One region of the Streptomyces sp. NPDC041135 genome, then DNA from elsewhere that is predicted to be linked to it. Evidence: predicted binding sites of a transcription regulator. Region 1 holds the regulator's gene; the other holds the start of a gene.
What was found. Region 1 encodes HrcA, which represses chaperone genes, less so after heat shock. Its sites were predicted from a motif close to TTNGCACTCNGNNNNNCNGAGTGCNAA; they were not measured.

Region 1 (8,491 bases):
GGCCCCCGAGCCGCACCGCCAGCCGCCGGGGCTCGGCGTCCACCAGGTCGTCCAGCAGCCACAGTTCACCGGCCGAGCAGTACGCGACCCGGGTGCCGTCGGTGGCGGCGTGGCGGGCGTAGAAGCCGCCGAGCGGGGTGTGCCGGCGCAGGTCGGAGCCGTCGGCGAGGGAGGAGTACAGCGCGCCGGTGCCCTCGTGGTCGGACAGGAAGCAGATCCGCTCCCCCACCCACCCCGGGCACTCGATGTTCCCGTCGAGTTCCTGGTGGAGCCGGGTGAACTCGCCCTCGCCGTCCCGGTCGATCCACAGCTTGCCGGCCGTACCGCCGCGGTAGCGCTTCCAGGCGGCGGCCTCGCGCCCCATCGACGCCGACAGCAGCACCGTGGCCGGGCCGAACGCGACGTCGCCCACCGGGCCGTAGGGCAGGGTGGTGGCCGGTCCGCCGTCCAGCGGGACGGCGCGCGCCCAGCTGTGCCGGATGCCGGGCCGGTCGTGGGTGCTGACCGCGAGGACCTGTCCGTCGGGCGTCCAGCCGCGCACCCCGGTCTGCCGGCTGCCCCAGTGGGTCAGCCGCTTCGCGGGCCCGCCGGCCACCGGGGCGGTGTACACCTCGGGCGCGCCGTCCCGGCCGGAGGTCCAGGCGACGGCCGTGCCGTCGGGCGAGACACGCGGCCGGGTCACCGGCACGTTGTCGGAACTGACCCGCCAGGCCCGGCCGCCGTCGAGCGGCGCGAGCCACACGTCGTCCTCGGCGGTGAAGGCGACCAGGTCGCCGTGCGGGTGCGGGTAACGGACGTACGACGGGGTGCCCTCGGTCACCCGGTCAGCCTAGGCGGCGGCCGCGACCGGCGCCCCGGGAACGGATCACTTGCCCTCGACCGGCCAGCACGTCGGATCGCCGTGGCACCAGATCGTCCTGGTGACGGTGACGGTGACGGTGGGTCCCGGCCGCTGCCCGCCCCCGGTGGGCCGGTAGGTGACCGGCGGCCGGTACGTGGGCCCGGGCGTGGCGTCGCAGTCGCCGAGCCCGTCGACGCGGAACCATCTGCGGCCGCCGACCACGGCGGTCAGGTTCCCGCGCACGCAGGCGCCGTCGACGGCCCTGGTGACCCGGCCGGTGACGGTGATCCTGCGGCCGTCCCGGGTCCGCCCCTGGCAGTCGACCGAGACGACGGTGGCCGCGGACGCCGAGGAGGACCTGCCGCCCGCGGACCGGTCCTCGCCGTACCTGCCGGTGCAGCTGAGCCAGTCGACGTCGACGTGCTGCCGTTTCAGTTCAGCGGTCGCGGTCACGTCGGTCGTGTACGCGGCCGCCGAGGAGTTCAGATCCCCGGGCTGGCACGCCACCACACCGCCCGCGGCCGCGACCGTGAGCCCCGCGACGGCCGCCATCCGGGCCGGCCGGCGCCGAATACGCCTCAACACCCCCATGCGGGCAGCCTGCCACCGCCTCCCCGGGGGGCGGAAGGGCACATACGGCCACTCATCCGTTCGGGTCGTCAGCCGTGCCCGGCCGCGGCCTCAGGTGCGCAGCAGCAGCCACTGCTGGAGTTCCACCAGGTTGCCCTCGGGGTCCTTGAGGTGGGCGACGCGCAGGCGGTCGGTCAGGGGGGCGGGGCCGTGCAGCAGGGTGGCGCCCCGGGAGGTGATCCGCTCGCACGTGGCGTCGAGGTCGTCGACGCGCAGCACCACCAGCGAGCGGTGGCCGGTGGCCGCCTCGCCCGCCTCGCCCAGCACCTCGGCCATCATCGCCCGGTCCTGCAGCGCGATCCCGGCCGAGCCGACGTGCGGGGAGAACTTCTCGTACGGCCCCTCGACCGCCCCGGACTGCGGCTTCAGGCCGAGGACGTCGGCGTAGAAGCGGTAGCAGGCGGCGAAGTCGCCGACGAGGAGCCGGACCTGGGCGAGTTCCACGCTGTTTCCCCCCGGGGTCAGGACCAGCGGCCGGTGCGGCCCAGGAGCAGGGCCGCCGCCGCGGTCCCGGCGGTCGATGTACGCAACACCGTAGGCCCCAGCACGCAGGCCTTCGCGCCCGCCTCCAGGAACAGCGCCAGCTCGTCCCTGGACACGCCGCCCTCGGGGCCGACGACCAGCACGATGTCGCCGTCGGCGGGGAGTTCGGCGGTGGCCAGGGGCTCGCTGCCGTGCTCGAAGTCGGAGTGCAGCACCACGGCGAGGTCGGCGCCGGCGAGCAGCGCGGCGACCTGCCGGGTCGTCGCCGCGTCCGCGACCTCGGGGAAGCGGACCCGGCGGGACTGCTTGCCGGCCTCCCGGGCGGTCGCCCGCCACTTGCCGAGCGCCTTCGCGCCGCGCTCGCCCCTCCACTGGGTGATGCAGCGGGCCGCCTGCCAGGGCACGATGGCGTCCACGCCGACCTCGGTCATCGTCTCCACCGCCAGTTCACCCCGGTCGCCCTTGGGCAGGGCCTGCACGACGGTGATCCGGGGCCGCTCCCGGGGCTCCTCGCGGTAGGAGTCCAGCTGGACGACCAGCCGGTCCTTGCCCTCGGCGGCGAGCACCACGCATTCCGCCCAGCGCCCGGCCCCGTCGGTGAGGATGACGTCCTCGCCGGGCTCGAGCCGCTTCACGGACACCGCGTGCCGGCCCTCCGGGCCGTCGAGGACGTAACGGCCGCCGGGGCCCGCGTCGAAGTGCCCGACGACGAAGACGGGGGCCGTCATCGCGCGTCACCGGCCGTGCCGAGCGCCGCCCGGGCCTCGGCGAGTTCCGCCGCCAGCACCTCCACCAGCTGCCCGGCGGGCAGCTCGCGGGCCAGCCGGTGGCCCTGTCCGGCCCACAGCGCCATGCCCTGCGGGTCCCCGGCCTTCGCGGCGGCCTTGCGCAGCGGCGCGGTCAGGTGGTGGACCTCCGGGTAGGCGGCCGGGGCGTAGGGGCCGTGCTCGCGCAGGAACCGGTTGACCAGGCCGCGCGCCGGGCGGCCGGAGAACGCCCGGGTCAGCTCGGTGCGGGCGAACAGCGGGTCGGTCAGCGCCCGCTTGTGCAGGGCGACGGCGCCGGACTCGGGCGTGGCGAGGAAGGCGGTGCCGAGCTGGGCGGCACTGGCGCCCGCGGCGAGGGCGGCGGCGATCTGGCTGCCGCGCATGATGCCGCCGGCCGCGACCACCGGGACGGCGACGGCCTCGCGGATCTGGGCGATCAGCGACAGCAGTCCGATGCCGGTGCCGTCGTTCTCGGGGACGTCCCGGTGGGTGCCCTGGTGACCGCCGGCCTCCACGCCCTGGGCGATCACCGCGTCGGCCCCGGCCCGCTCCACCGCGAGGGCCTCCTCGGCGGTGGTCGCGGTCACCAGGGTGAGGGTGCCCGCGCGGCGCAGCGAGTCCAGGACCTCGCGGGCCGGGACGCCGAAGTGGAAGGAGACCACCGGCACCGGGTTGTCGAGAAGGACTGCGAGCTTGGCGTCGTAGCCGTCGTCGCGGCCGCTGTCCGGGTCACCGAGTTCGGTCTCGTACCAGGCGGCCTCCCCGGCCAGCTGGTGGGCGTAGACCTCCACCGCGCCGGAGTGCGGCACGGCGCCCGTCGCCCCCGCGAGGCCGGCGCCCGCACCGGGGTGCTCGGGCTGCGGCATGAACAGGTTCACCCCGAACGGGCGGCCGGTGAGCCCCCGCAGCTGCTTGATCTCCTGGTACATGCCGTCGGCGGTCTTGTACCCGGCGGCGAGGAAGCCGAGGCCGCCGGCCTCGCAGACCGCGGCGGCGAGCTGCGGGACGGAGACGCCGCCCGCCATGGGAGCCTGCACGATCGGGTGGGGGAAGAGATCGGTCAGCGCGGAGGACATGACGGCATGGTGTCACGTCCCGTGAACGAGTCCGAATCCGGCCTTCCGTCGGCATACGCCCCCGGCATACGGGGTGCCGGAGCACCCCGTCCGCGTCCGCGCCCCACCGGGTCAGCGGCCGTTGAAGGCGTCCTTCAGCCGGGAGAACAGCCCCTGCTGACCTGGCTGGAACTGTCCGGTCGGACGCTCCTCGCCGCGCAGCTTGGCCAGCTCCCGCAGCAGGCGCTCCTGCTCCGGGTCGAGCTTGGTCGGGGTCTGCACCTCGACGTGCACGATCAGGTCGCCCCGGCCGCCGCCGCGCAGGTGCGTGACGCCCCGGGCGTGCAGCGGGATCGACTGGCCGGACTGGGTGCCGGGCCGGATGTCGACCTCCTCCAGGCCGTCCAGCGTCTCCAGCGGGACCTTGGTGCCGAGGGACGCGGCGGTCATCGGGAGCGTGACCGTGCAGTGCAGGTCGTCGCCGCGCCGCTGGAACTGCGCGTGCGGCAGCTCGTGGATCTCGACGTACAGGTCACCGGCCGGACCGCCGCCGGGGCCGACCTCGCCCTCGCCGGCGAGCTGGATGCGGGTGCCGTTGTCGACGCCGGCGGGGATCTTGACGGTCAGCGTGCGCCGCGAGCGGACCCGGCCGTCGCCGGCGCACTCCGGGCACGGCGTGGGCACCACGGTGCCGAAGCCCTGGCACTGCGGGCACGGGCGCGAGGTCATGACCTGGCCCAGGAAGGACCGGGTGACCTGCGAGACCTCACCGCGGCCGCGGCACATGTCACACGTCTGGGCGGAGGTGCCCGGCGCGGCGCCCTCGCCGCTGCACGTGGTGCAGACGACCGCCGTGTCGACCTGGATGTCCTTGGTCGTGCCGAAGGCCGCCTCGTCCAGCTCCACCTCGATGCGGATCATGGCGTCCTGGCCGCGCCGGGTGCGCGAGCGCGGGCCGCGCTGCGACGCCGTGCCGAAGAACGCGTCCATGATGTCGGAGAAGTTGCCGAAGCCACCGGCCCCGAAGCCGCCCGCGCCGCCGCCGGACTGCGAGAGCGGATCGCCGCCGAGGTCGTAGACCTGCTTCTTCTGCGGGTCCGACAGCACCTCGTAAGCGGCGTTGATCTCCTTGAACCGCTCCTGGGTCTTCGGGTCCGGGTTGACGTCCGGGTGCAGCTCGCGCGCGAGCCTCCGGAACGCCTTCTTGATCTCATCCTGCGACGCGTCGCGGCGCACGCCGAGAACGGCGTAGTAGTCCGTGGCCACTTACGACTCCGCCAGGATCTGTCCGACGTACCGTGCCACTGCGCGTACCGCTCCCATCGTTCCCGGGTAATCCATGCGGGTCGGTCCGACCACGCCGAGCTTGGCGACTGCCTCGCCGCCCGAACCGTAGCCGACCGACACCACCGAGGTGGAGTTGAGCCCCTCATGGGCGTTCTCGTGACCGATGCGGACGGTCATGCCCGGATCCTGCTGCTCGCCCAGGAGCTTGAGGAGCACCACCTGCTCCTCGAGGGCCTCCAGGACGGGCCGGATCGTGAGGGGAAAGTCATGTCCGAAGCGGGTCAGATTGGCGGTACCGCCGATCATCAGCCGCTCCTCGTTCTCCTCGACCAGTGTCTCCAGAAGTGTGGAGAGCACCGTCGAGACCGTACCGCGGTCCTCGGCCTCGAACGCCTCCGGCAGGTCTTCCACCAGCCGGGGGACGTCCGCGAAGCGGCGGCCCGCCACCCGGCTGTTGAGCCGCGCGCGCAGATCCGCCAGGGACGTCTCGCCGAACGGCGCCGGGCAGTCGACCATCCGCTGCTCGACCCGGCCGGTGTCGGTGATCAGCACCAGCATCACACGGGCGGGAGCCAGCGAGAGCAGCTCCACGTGCCGCACGGTCGAGCGGGTCAGCGAGGGGTACTGCACGACGGCGACCTGCCGGGTGAGCTGCGCGAGCAGCCGCACCGTACGGGCCACGACGTCGTCGAGGTCGACGGCGCCGCCCAGGAAGTTCTGGATCGCCCGCCGCTCGGGCGGCGTCATCGGCTTGACGCCCGCGAGCTTGTCGACGAACAGCCGGTAGCCCTTGTCGGTGGGGATGCGCCCCGCGCTGGTGTGCGGCTGCGCGATGTACCCCTCGTCCTCCAGGGCCGCCATGTCGTTGCGGACCGTGGCCGGGGAGACGCCGAGGTTGTGCCGCTCGGTGAGCGCCTTGGAGCCCACCGGCTCCTCGGTGCCGACGTAGTCCTGGACGATGGCGCGCAGCACCTGCAGCCTGCGTTCACTCAGCATCCGCGCGCACCTCCAGCACTCGTCCCCACGGCCCCTCAGGCCCCCTGCCTGGCACTCTTGGCATGTGAGTGCCAGCATCCTCCGGCCCAGTGTACGGCCGTCGGGTACACACCGGGCAAGGCCGGTGCCCCAGGGCCTGTCGTCCGGATCACGCCGGCGTCGCGGGGCGTGGCACGCCCCTTCGCCGCGTCGTCGCCGGTCGCTGACGCTAGCGTCGCGGTATGACGGTGTCTTGGGAAGAGCTGGGCTGGGAGCGGGTGGCCGAGGGGGTGGGCCGGTGCCGGCTGCCCGGGTGGGACTGCACGGCCGGGCTGGTGCTCGGGGAGGGCACGGCGCTGGTGGTGGACGCGGGCTCCAGCCTCGCGGAGGGCGCCCGGCTGCGCGCGCGGGCCGAGGAACTGGCCGGGCGCCGTGTGACCCATCTCGCGCTCACCCATCCCCACTTCGACCACGTCTTCGGCGCCGCCGCCTTCGCGGGGGCCGAGGTGTACGCGGCGGTGGGCCTCGAGACGGTGTTCGCCCACGAGCGCGAGGCGCTGCGCCTGGACGCCGTCCGCAACGGCCTGCCGGTGGCGGACGCCGACGAGGCGGTCGACGCCCTGGCCGCGCCCCGCCACCTGGTCTCCGGCGAGTGGACCCTGGACCTCGGCGGCGGCCGGCAGGCGCTGCTGGCCAACGTGGGTCCCGGCCACACCGCCCACGACCTGGCCGTCCTGGTCCCCGGCGACCCGGAGACGGTGTTCTGCGGCGACCTCGTCGAGGAGTCCGGCGAGCCCCAGGCGGGCCCGGACGCCGTGCCGTCCCGGTGGCCCGACGCCCTGGACCGGCTGCTGTCGCTGGGCGGCCCGGACGCGCGGTACGTGCCCGGTCACGGCGCGGTCGTCGACGCGGCGTTCGTACGGGCCCAACGCGACGCGCTGGCGGCGCGGTTCGGCGTGAGCTGAGCGTCACCGCGGGCCCGCTCCGGCGTGTCGTGGGTGCGCCGGCGCCGCTTCTCCTATCGTCATCCGAATGCGCCCTCCCGTCTCCCGCCACCGCCCCGCCGACGAGAGCCCCTCGGGCCCGCGCCCCCGCCGGTACTCCGCCGACCTGACCCCGCCGTGGAAGAAGCCGACACCCGTCCCCGAGGTGCCGGCCGAGCCGGGCCTGGTGGTGGAGGAGCCGGGCAGCGGGTTCTGCGGCGCGGTGATCCGCTGCGAAGCGGGCACGGTCACCCTGGAGGACCGCTTCGGCAAGCACCGGGTGTTCCCGCTGGAGCCGCGCGGGTTCCTGCTGGAGGGCCGCGTGGTCACCCTCGTGAAGCCCCCGGCGGGTCCGCGGCGCCCGGCCCGCACGGCGTCCGGGTCGGTCGCCGTGCCCGGCGCCCGCGCGCGCGTGGCCCGCGCCGGGCGCATCTACGTCGAGGGCCGGCACGACGCCGAGCTGGTCGAGCGGGTCTGGGGCGACGACCTGCGCATCGAGGGCGTGGTCGTGGAGTACCTGGAGGGCGTCGACGACCTGCCCGCGGTCGTGGCCGAGTTCGCCCCCGGCCCCGGCGCACGGCTGGGCGTCCTGGTGGACCACCTGGTGCCCGGCTCCAAGGAGTGGCGCATCGCCGAGGCGGTGACCGGCGAGCACGCCCTGGTCGTGGGCCACCCCTACATCGACATCTGGGAGGCGGTGAAGCCGGCGTCCGTGGGCATCCCCGGCTGGCCCCGGGTGCCGCACGGACAGGACTGGAAGACGGGGGTGTGCCGGGCGCTGGGCTGGCCGGAGAACACCGGGGCGGCCTGGCAGCGCATCCTGTCCCGGGTGCGGTCGTACCGGGACCTGGAGCCGGAGCTGCTCGGCCGGGTCGAGCAGCTGATCGACTTCGTGACGGAACCGGCGTAGGCCGCCGGGGCGGTGGCGGCCGGGGTCAGTCGACCAGGTCGCGTACCACCGCGTCCGCCAGCAGCCGCCCGCGCAGGGTGAGCACCGCGCGGCCCTCGTCGTAGGGGGCGCGCTCCAGCAGCCCGTCCGACAGGGCGCGGCGGGCGGCGGCCAGCCCGTCCGGCCGCAGCAGGGACAGCGGCGCCCCCTCGCGCAGCCGCAGCTCCAGCAGGACCCGTTCCACCCGCCGGTCCTCGTCCGACAGCACCTCGCGCCCGGCGCCCGGGGAGCGCCCCGAGGCCAGCGCGGCGGCGTAGGCCCCCGGGTGCTTGACGTTCCACCAGCGCACCCCGCCGACGTGGCTGTGGGCGCCGGGGCCCGCGCCCCACCAGTCGGCGCCGCGCCAGTACAGCTCGTTGTGCAGGCAGCGGGCCGCCCCGGAGGTGGCCCAGTTGGACACCTCGTACCAGTCGAGACCGGCCGCCGTCAGCATCTCCTCGGCGATCAGGTAGCGGTCGGCGTGGACGTCGTCGTCGGTCGGCGCCACCTCGCCGCGGCGGATGCGGCGGGCGAGCTGGGTG
Region 2 (8,491 bases), on a different contig from region 1:
CCGGACGCGAGGGCCTCCCAGGGGGTCGTGGGCAGGACCTCGCCGTCGACCACCGGAGAGTAGGGAGTGGCCGTGAGCGCCGCCGGGCCCCACCGGTCGCGGTACCGCTCCATCGTCGCGCCGAGGGCCTCGCCGGCCTCGACCAGCCGGCCGGGTGGGGCCGCCGCCAGGTCGGCCGCCGTCGGGCGCAGGCCCGCCTGTGCCGCCAGCGCCGTCGCCATGTCGCGGGCCAGGCCGGCGGAGAAGAAGGTGCCGGGCACGCTCTGGGCCACCGCCCGCCGGAAGAGGCCGCGCGCGGCCGGCATCGCCAGCAGCGAGACCACCGAACCCGCACCGGCCGACTCGCCGAACACCGTGACCAGATCCGGGTCGCCGCCGAACGCGGCGATGTTGGAGCGCACCCACTCGAGGGCCGCGACCTGGTCGAGCAGGCCCCGGTTGGCCGGGGCGCCCTCGACGTGGGTGAAGCCCTCCACGCCGACCCGGTAGTTGAAGGTGACGACCACCACGTCACCGTCCCGGGCGATGCGCCGCGCGTCGTAACCGGGCTGCCCGGAGTGGCCCGTCTTGTATGCGCCGCCGTAGATCCACACCATGACCGGGAGGCGCGCGGCGGGGTCGGGGTCGGGGGTCCAGACGTTGGCCGTCAGCCAGTCGCCGTCCGCCGGCGCGCTCACCGCGGCTCTCCGCGTGGTGAGTCCGGCGCTCTGCGGGGGCGGCGGGCCGAAGGCGTACGCCTCGCGGGTCCCGTCCCAGGCGCGCGCGGGGCGCGGCGCTTGGAACCTGGCGTCGCCGACCGGCGGCGCCGCGAACGGTATGCCGCGGAAGACCGCCTGCCCGTCCTCCCACCGGCCGCGCAGCGCGCCGGTGGTGGTGCGCACCACGGGCTCGGGGCCGCCGGGAACCGTCCCGCGGGACGCGGATGTCGTCATGATCGCTCCTCACTGGTCATCAGGGGAACGGCCGGGGCCGCCCGGACGTGCCGGGCGGCCGCCACTCCATCCCTGTGGGTGACGGCCGCGCCCGCGGGCGGCCCGGTGGTGTCAGACGAGGGTGCGCAGGGACTCCGCGTCGTAGGGCGTCAGCTCGTCGAGGCGGCCGGAGAGGACCTTGGCCGCCCACTGCGGGTCCTGGAGCAGCGCCCGGCCGACGGCCACCATGTCGAACTCCTCGGCCTCCAGGCGGTCCAGCAGGTTGTCGATGCCCTTGACCGGCGCGCCCTCGCCCTGGAAGGCGCGGGTGAAGTCGCCGTCGAGGCCGACCGAGCCGACGGTGATGACCGGCTTGCCGGTGAGCTTCTTCGTCCAGCCGGCGAGGTTGAGGTCGGAGCCATCGAACTCCGGCAGCCAGTAGCGGCGGGTGGAGGCGTGGAAGGCGTCCACGCCGGCCGCCACGAGCGGGGTGAGGACGGCCTCCAGCTCCTCGGGGGTCTCGGCGAGCCGGGCGTCGTAGGCCTCCTGCTTCCACTGGGAGTAGCGGAACAGGACGGGGAAGTCCGGGGAGACGGCCGCGCGGACGGCGGCGACGACCTCGGCCGCGAACCGGGTGCGGGCGACCGGGTCGCCGCCGTAGGCGTCCGTGCGGCGGTTGGTGCCCGCCCACAGGAACTGGTCGAGGAGGTAGCCGTGGGCGCCGTGCAGTTCGACGCCGTCGAAGCCGATGCGCTCGGCGGCGGCCGCGGCCTCGGCGAACGCGGCGACGACGGCGTCCAGGTCGGTGCGGGTCATCGCCCGGCCGGTGCCCTCGGTGCCGTCGATGCGCAGTCCGGAGGGGCCGACGGCGGGGGCGTCCGGGAAGGGCGGCTGGCCCTGCTCGCGGACCATGCCGACGTGCCACAGCTGCGGGACGATCGTGCCGCCCGCCGCGTGCACGCCCTCGGCCACCTTCGCCCAGCCCGCCAGCTGCTCCTCGCCGTGGAAGCGCGGGACGCGGTTGCTCTGCCCGGCCGACTCGTGGCCGACGTAGGTGCCCTCGGTGACGATCAGGCCGACGCCCGCGGCCGCGCGGCGGGAGTAGTACGCGCGCACGTCGTCGCCGGGGACGCCGCCCGGGGAGAACTGGCGGGTCATGGGGGCCATCGCGATCCGGTTGGGCACGGTCAGGCCGTTGAGCGCGACCGGGCGGGAGAGGATCTGGGCCGCGCGGGTGGCGGGGGGCGTGGTGGCCGTCACGGTGGGGGCTCCTCGGGTAAGGGGCGGGCACGGCACCGGCCGGAAGGTCGACCGGCTGGTATGTGCACGCGCATCGAGTACGTCTCCCTGCGCAACGACCGGCCCCCGCCACCGCATTCCGCCGCCCGGCGCGCCTCCCGTGTGACCCCGGACACGCCGGAGGGCGGCACCCCCTGCGATCCAGGGAGTGCCGCCCTCGGCGACGGACGGGTCCGATCCTCGAAGAGGATCAGAAGTCCATGTCACCGCCCGGCATGCCGCCGCCGGCCGGAGCGGCGTTCTTCTCCGGCTTGTCGGCGATGACGGCCTCGGTGGTGAGGAACAGCGCGGCGATGGAGGCGGCGTTCTGCAGCGCGGAACGGGTCACCTTCGCCGGGTCGATGATGCCCTCGGCGACCAGGTCGACGTACTCGCCGGTCGCGGCGTTGAGGCCGTGACCCGGGGTGAGGTTGCGGACCTTCTCCACCACGACGCCGCCCTCGAGGCCGGCGTTGACGGCGATCTGCTTCAGCGGGGCCTCGAGCGCCAGCTTGACGGCGGCGGCACCGGTGGCCTCGTCGCCCTCCAGCTCGAGCTTCTCGAAGACCTGGGAGGCCTGGAGCAGGGCCACGCCACCACCGGCGACGATGCCCTCCTCGACGGCCGCCTTGGCGTTGCGGACGGCGTCCTCGATGCGGTGCTTGCGCTCCTTCAGCTCCACTTCGGTGGCGGCGCCGGCCTTGATGACCGCGACACCGCCGGCGAGCTTCGCCAGGCGCTCCTGCAGCTTCTCGCGGTCGTAGTCCGAGTCGCTGTTCTCGATCTCGGCGCGGATCTGGTTGACCCGGCCCTGGACCTGCTCGGCGGAGCCGGCACCGTCCACGATCGTGGTCTCGTCCTTGGTAATAACAACCTTGCGGGCGCGGCCCAGGAGGTCCAGGGTCGCGTTCTCCAGCTTGAGGCCGACCTCCTCGGAGATGACCTCGCCGCCCGTGAGGATGGCGATGTCGCCGAGCATGGCCTTGCGGCGGTCGCCGAAGCCCGGGGCCTTGACGGCGACGGACTTGAAGGTGCCGCGGATCTTGTTGACGACCAGGGTCGACAGGGCCTCGCCCTCGACGTCCTCGGCGATGATCAGCAGCGGCTTGCCCGACTGCATGACCTTCTCCAGGAGCGGGAGCAGGTCCTTGACGGAGCCGATCTTGGAGTTGGCGATCAGGATGTAGGGGTCGTCGAGCGACGCCTCCATCCGCTCCATGTCGGTGGCGAAGTACGCCGAGATGTAGCCCTTGTCGAAGCGCATGCCCTCGGTGAGTTCCAGCTCCAGACCGAAGGTCTGGGACTCCTCGACGGTGATGACGCCTTCCTTGCCGACCTTGTCCATGGCCTCGGCGATCAGCTCGCCGATCTGGGTGTCGGCGGCGGAGATGGAGGCCGTGGAGGCGATCTGCTCCTTGGTCTCGACGTCCTTCGCCTGCTCCAGCAGGGCGGCGGAGACGGCCTCGACGGCCTTCTCGATGCCGCGCTTCAGGGCCATCGGGTTGGCACCGGCGGCCACGTTGCGCAGGCCCTCGCGGACCAGCGCCTGGGCCAGCACGGTCGCGGTGGTCGTACCGTCGCCGGCGACGTCGTCCGTCTTCTTGGCGACTTCCTTGACCAGCTCGGCGCCGATCTTCTCGTACGGGTCCTCGAGCTCGATCTCCTTGGCGATGGAGACACCATCGTTGGTGATCGTGGGGGCGCCCCACTTCTTCTCGAGGACGACGTTGCGGCCCTTGGGGCCGAGCGTCACCTTCACGGCGTCCGCGAGCTGGTTCATGCCGCGCTCGAGGCCGCGCCGCGCCTCCTCGTCGAACGCGATGATCTTGGCCATGTGAAGTGGTCCCTCCAGGACTGGGGGTGATTCCTTCGGACCGCGCCCGCGCCCGCGACGGACGGCTCGCCTACCCCGTGGTTCCTTGCCCCACTTGGTCTGCGGCCTCACCGACCCGGTCCTTCGTTGTCACTCTCACCTTCAGAGTGCTAACGCCAATGATTAGCACTCGGCACCCCCGAGTGCAAGCGCCGGCCGGGATCGGAGGCGCACTGTCAGCCTCCCGCGAACAGCGGGGAGGAGCGCGCCGGCCCAGCACGCGCCCCGGCGCGCGCCCCCGTACCCCTCTCGCGCCCGTCGCGGCGTGCGCCATCGGGCCCGGGCCGCGCCGGCCCGCGCCGGCGCAGGGCGAAGGGCCCGCCCCCTGGCCGGGTGCGGGCCCTTCGTGACGAGCGGTGAGAATGTCTAGGCGGTGACGCGAACCATGTCGGCCTGCGGACCCTTCTGGCCCTGCGAGATCTCGAACTCGACCCGCTGGCCCTCTTCCAGGGTGCGGTAGCCGTCCATCTGAATCGCGCTGTAGTGGACGAAGACGTCCGCACCACCGTCGACCGCGATGAAGCCGTACCCCTTCTCCGCGTTGAACCACTTGACGGTGCCCTGAGCCATGCCTAACTCCCCTATTACTGGCCCTTGCACAGATCCGCACTTCGCGGACCCGGGTCAGACCTCACCCCCCAACGTTGGGGGCGTGCGCCGGAACGCGTCGACCGCGGCCGAATGTATCTGTCCAACTGCCGTCTGCAACAGGTCAATCGGACGGGGAATTCTGGACGAACGGCGTCCGGAATGTGCGCCGAATGCATCCGAATGCAGGGCAAGTCGGGCCCCACAAACGCCGCAAAGGCCACATAAAGGCCAGTCAATTTGGCGACTTCTCGTCGGGCGGGCGCCGGCAATCCGGGGCTTGCGACCCGGGAACCGCGGGCGGGTTCCCCAACCTTACCCCGCTCAACCACACTGAATTGCCCCTTCCGTTTCTCGCGCGGAAGGGGCAATTCGATGAACAGCCGGTGACCTCGATTACCGAAGGTAATGACCGGCCCGCGTCAGCCGCCGGCGACCGCCGGAATGATGGAGATGCCGGCACCGTCCGGAGTGGCCGTCCCCAGACCCTGCTCGAAGCGGACGTCGTCGTCGTTGACGTACACGTTGACGAAGCGGCGCAGCTTGCCCTGGTCGTCCAGGACCCGGGCGGCGATACCGGTGTGGTTCTTCTCCAGGTCCTCGATGACCTCGGCGAGGGTCGCGCCCTCGGCCGTCACCTCGGCCTGTCCACCGGTGTAGGTGCGCAGGATGGTGGGGATGCGGACGTTGACGCTCATGATGCGAGGCCAGCCTCTCGGAAAGAGTCCAGGGTGGGGCGGATGGTCGCGGTCAGGCCCGTGCCGGCCACCGCGTCCAGGGTCTTCAGGCCGTCACCGGTGTTGAGGACGACCGTGGTCAGCGTGGGGTCGAGCAGACCGCTGTCGATGAGCTTCTTCGTCACGCCCACGGTCACACCGCCGGCGGTCTCGGCGAAGATGCCCTCGGTCTGCGCCAGCAGCCTGATGGCGTCGACGATCTCCTCGTCGGTCACGTCCTCGACCGCGCCGCCCGTGCGGCGCGCGATGTCCAGCACGTACGGCCCGTCGGCCGGGTTGCCGATCGCCAGCGACTTGGCGATGGTGTCCGGCTTCTGCGGGCGGACGACGTCGTGACCGGCCTTGTAGGCGGTCGACACCGGCGAGCAGCCCTCGGCCTGCGCGCCGAAGATCCGGTAGGGCCGGTCCTCGACGAGGCCCAGCTCGATCAGCTCCCGCAGACCCTTGTCGATCTTCGTGAGCTGGGAGCCGGAGGCGATCGGGACGACGATCTGGTCCGGCAGCCGCCAGCCGAGCTGCTCGCAGATCTCGTACGCCAGCGTCTTGGAGCCCTCGGCGTAGTAAGGCCGCAGGTTGACGTTGACGAAGCCCCAGCCCTCGCCGGCCGGGTCGCCGATCAGCTCCGAGCAGAAGCGGTTCACGTCGTCGTAGTTGCCGTCGATGCCGACCAGCTCGCCGCCGTAGACCGCGGCCATGACGACCTTGCCCTGCTCCAGGTCGTGCGGGATGAACACGCACGAGCGCAGGCCCGCCCGGGCGGCGGCGGCGCCCACCGCGCCGGCCAGGTTGCCGGTCGAGGAGCACGACAGCGTGGTGAAGCCGAACGCGCGCGCCGCCTCCAGCGCCTGGGCCACCACGCGGTCCTTGAAGGAGTGCGTCGGGTTACCGGAGTCGTCCTTCACATACAGTCCGCCGGTGACGCCCAGCGACCGGGCGAGGTTGTCGGCCTTGACGAGCTTGGTCCAGCCGGGGTTCAGGTTGGGCTTGCCGGCCACGTCCGCCGGGACGGGCAGCAGCGGGGCGTAGCGCCAGATGTTCGCGGGGCCCGACTCGATGCGGCGCCGCAGTTCCTCGGTGTCCCAGGCGGAGAAGTCGTAGGCGATCTCCAGCGGACCGAAACACTCCTCGCAGGCGAACACCGGGCCGAGGGGGACGCGGTGACCGCACTCCCGGCAGCTCAGGGCCGCGGCGGGACCGAGGTCGACGGTGGGATTGCCGGTGGTGGCAACAGTCTGCACAGCCATGTGAGGCGAGGCCCTTTCTCCTCATCTTCCTCACGACGCATCTCGCCGTGAGACGGATTTGGCACCTTCCCTAGCCGGGAGCCTCGCGCGTGGACGAGTACCGACTGGAGGGTTGCCGGGGCTTCATCGGGCCGTTTCCCTCTGCCCCTCTGGATGAGCTGTATGGAGTTGTGAACGCGGGTGACCCCGGACATGCGATGGTCATCGGCGTTGTTCAAGACTGTAACCGAAGGCCAGGACAGTTGAGAGAGTCGTCCGTACCGCGAGATGGATCACATGGTCACGCCATGTGGTCACGACAGTGAGGAGCACCGGACCGTGCTGGAAGAAGTCGAGCGCTGGCTGGCCACTCGCTCCTGGTCCGTGGCCGACCGCCCGCTGCACCGGATACTGGCCGCGAAACAGCGCACGGGCCAGTCCGTCTCCGTCGTCCTGCCCGCCCTCGACGAGGAGCGGACGGTCGGGGACATCGTCGCGGTGATCCGCCACGACCTCATGCGGCAGGTCCCGCTCGTCGACGAGATCGTCGTCGTCGACTCGGGGTCCACCGACCGCACCTCCGAGGTGGCCGCCGCCGCGGGCGCCCGGGTCGTCCACCGCGACGACATCCTGCCGCGCGTCCCGGCCGTCCCCGGCAAGGGCGAGGTGCTGTGGCGCTCGCTGCTGGTCACCGGCGGGGACATCGTCTGCTTCATCGACGCCGACCTGCGGGAGTTCTCCTCCGACTTCGTCTCCGGGATCGTCGGCCCGCTGCTGACCGACCCGGACGTGGACCTGGTCAAGGCCATGTACGACCGCCCGCTCGCCGGCGCGGCGGGCCAGGGCGGCCGGGTCACCGAGCTGATGGCCCGCCCGCTGCTGAACATGCACTGGCCGCAGCTGGCCGGGTTCGTGCAGCCGCTGGGCGGCGAGTACGCGGCCCGCCGCTCGCTGCTGGAGCAGCTGCCGTTCCCCGTCGGATACGGCGTGGAGCTGGGGATGCTGGTGGACGCGCTGCACCTGGTGGGCCTGGACGCGCTGGCCCAGGTGGACGTGGGCGAGCGCGTCCACCGCCATCAGGACGGCCAGGCGCTGGGCCGGATGGCCGCGGCCATCTACCGCACCGCCCAGCTGCGGCTGGCCCGCGGGCATCTGATCCGCCCGGCCCTGACCCAGTTCGAGCGGGGCGAGGACGGCTTCGAGCCGCGCACCTACTCGGTGGACACCGAGGAACGGCCGCCGATGGCGGAGATCGCGGAGTACGCGGCGCGCCGGGTGGCCTGACCCGGTGCCTGCCGGGCCGGGCGGCACCTTCCGTACGTTTGAGCGTTTCCGGGCCGGGCTAGGTTGAGGCGTATGGCTTCCACGCACGCTGCTGAGGTGCTGGTCGCGTCCAATCGCGGCCCGGTCTCGTACGAACTACGCCCCGACGACGGAAAGGGCTCGCTGCACGCCAGACGAGGTGGCGGCGGGCTCGTCTCGGGTCTGTCGGCCATCGGGCCGGACGCCGGCGCGGTGTGGGTGTGCGCCGCGCTGAGCGACGCCGACCGCGAGGCGGTGCGCCGGGCCGGGGGCGGGCACCTGCCGGCCGAGGACACCGGCGGGCAGCGCGTGCGGATGCTCGACATCGACGCGGACGTGTTCGCCGACGCCTACAACGGCATCGCCAACTCCGTGCTGTGGTTCATCCACCACCTGCTCTACCAGACCCCTCTGGAGCCGGTGTTCGACGCGGAGTTCCGGCGCCAGTGGGCGGCCTACCGGGAGTACAACCGGGCCTTCGCCGAGGCCCTGGCCGCGGAGGCGGCCGAGGGCGCCGCGGTGGTCATCCAGGACTACCACCTGGCGCTGGCCCCCCGGATGCTCCGCCAACTCCGCCCG

Region 2: the regulator HrcA is predicted to act here: its motif matches at 4,186-4,212, upstream of groL (chaperonin GroEL).

The regions. Positions count from the first base shown of each region.
Region 1 covers NZ_JBVIYZ010000001.1:388,281-396,771, reverse strand. The annotation lists gene ACZ6CZ_RS01770 (S41 family peptidase) at 1-820, opposite strand, end outside; gene ACZ6CZ_RS01765 (hypothetical protein) at 866-1,432, opposite strand; gene ACZ6CZ_RS01760 (VOC family protein) at 1,523-1,915, opposite strand; gene ACZ6CZ_RS01755 (16S rRNA (uracil(1498)-N(3))-methyltransferase) at 1,933-2,682, opposite strand; gene ACZ6CZ_RS01750 (nitronate monooxygenase) at 2,679-3,797, opposite strand; gene dnaJ (molecular chaperone DnaJ) at 3,909-5,042, opposite strand; gene hrcA (heat-inducible transcriptional repressor HrcA) at 5,043-6,059, opposite strand; gene ACZ6CZ_RS01735 (MBL fold metallo-hydrolase) at 6,281-7,003, shown strand; gene ACZ6CZ_RS01730 (DUF3097 domain-containing protein) at 7,071-7,931, shown strand; gene hemW (radical SAM family heme chaperone HemW) at 7,957-8,491, opposite strand, start outside.
Region 2 covers NZ_JBVIYZ010000006.1:353,289-361,779, forward strand. The annotation lists gene ACZ6CZ_RS17355 (carboxylesterase/lipase family protein) at 1-932, opposite strand, end outside; gene ACZ6CZ_RS17360 (NADH:flavin oxidoreductase) at 1,044-2,171, opposite strand; gene groL (chaperonin GroEL) at 2,401-4,023, opposite strand; gene ACZ6CZ_RS17370 (cold-shock protein) at 4,429-4,632, opposite strand; gene ACZ6CZ_RS17375 (MoaD/ThiS family protein) at 5,073-5,348, opposite strand; gene thrC (threonine synthase) at 5,345-6,631, opposite strand; SAM riboswitch class I at 6,650-6,791, opposite strand; gene ACZ6CZ_RS17385 (glucosyl-3-phosphoglycerate synthase) at 6,950-7,894, shown strand; gene ACZ6CZ_RS17390 (alpha,alpha-trehalose-phosphate synthase (UDP-forming)) at 7,967-8,491, shown strand, end outside.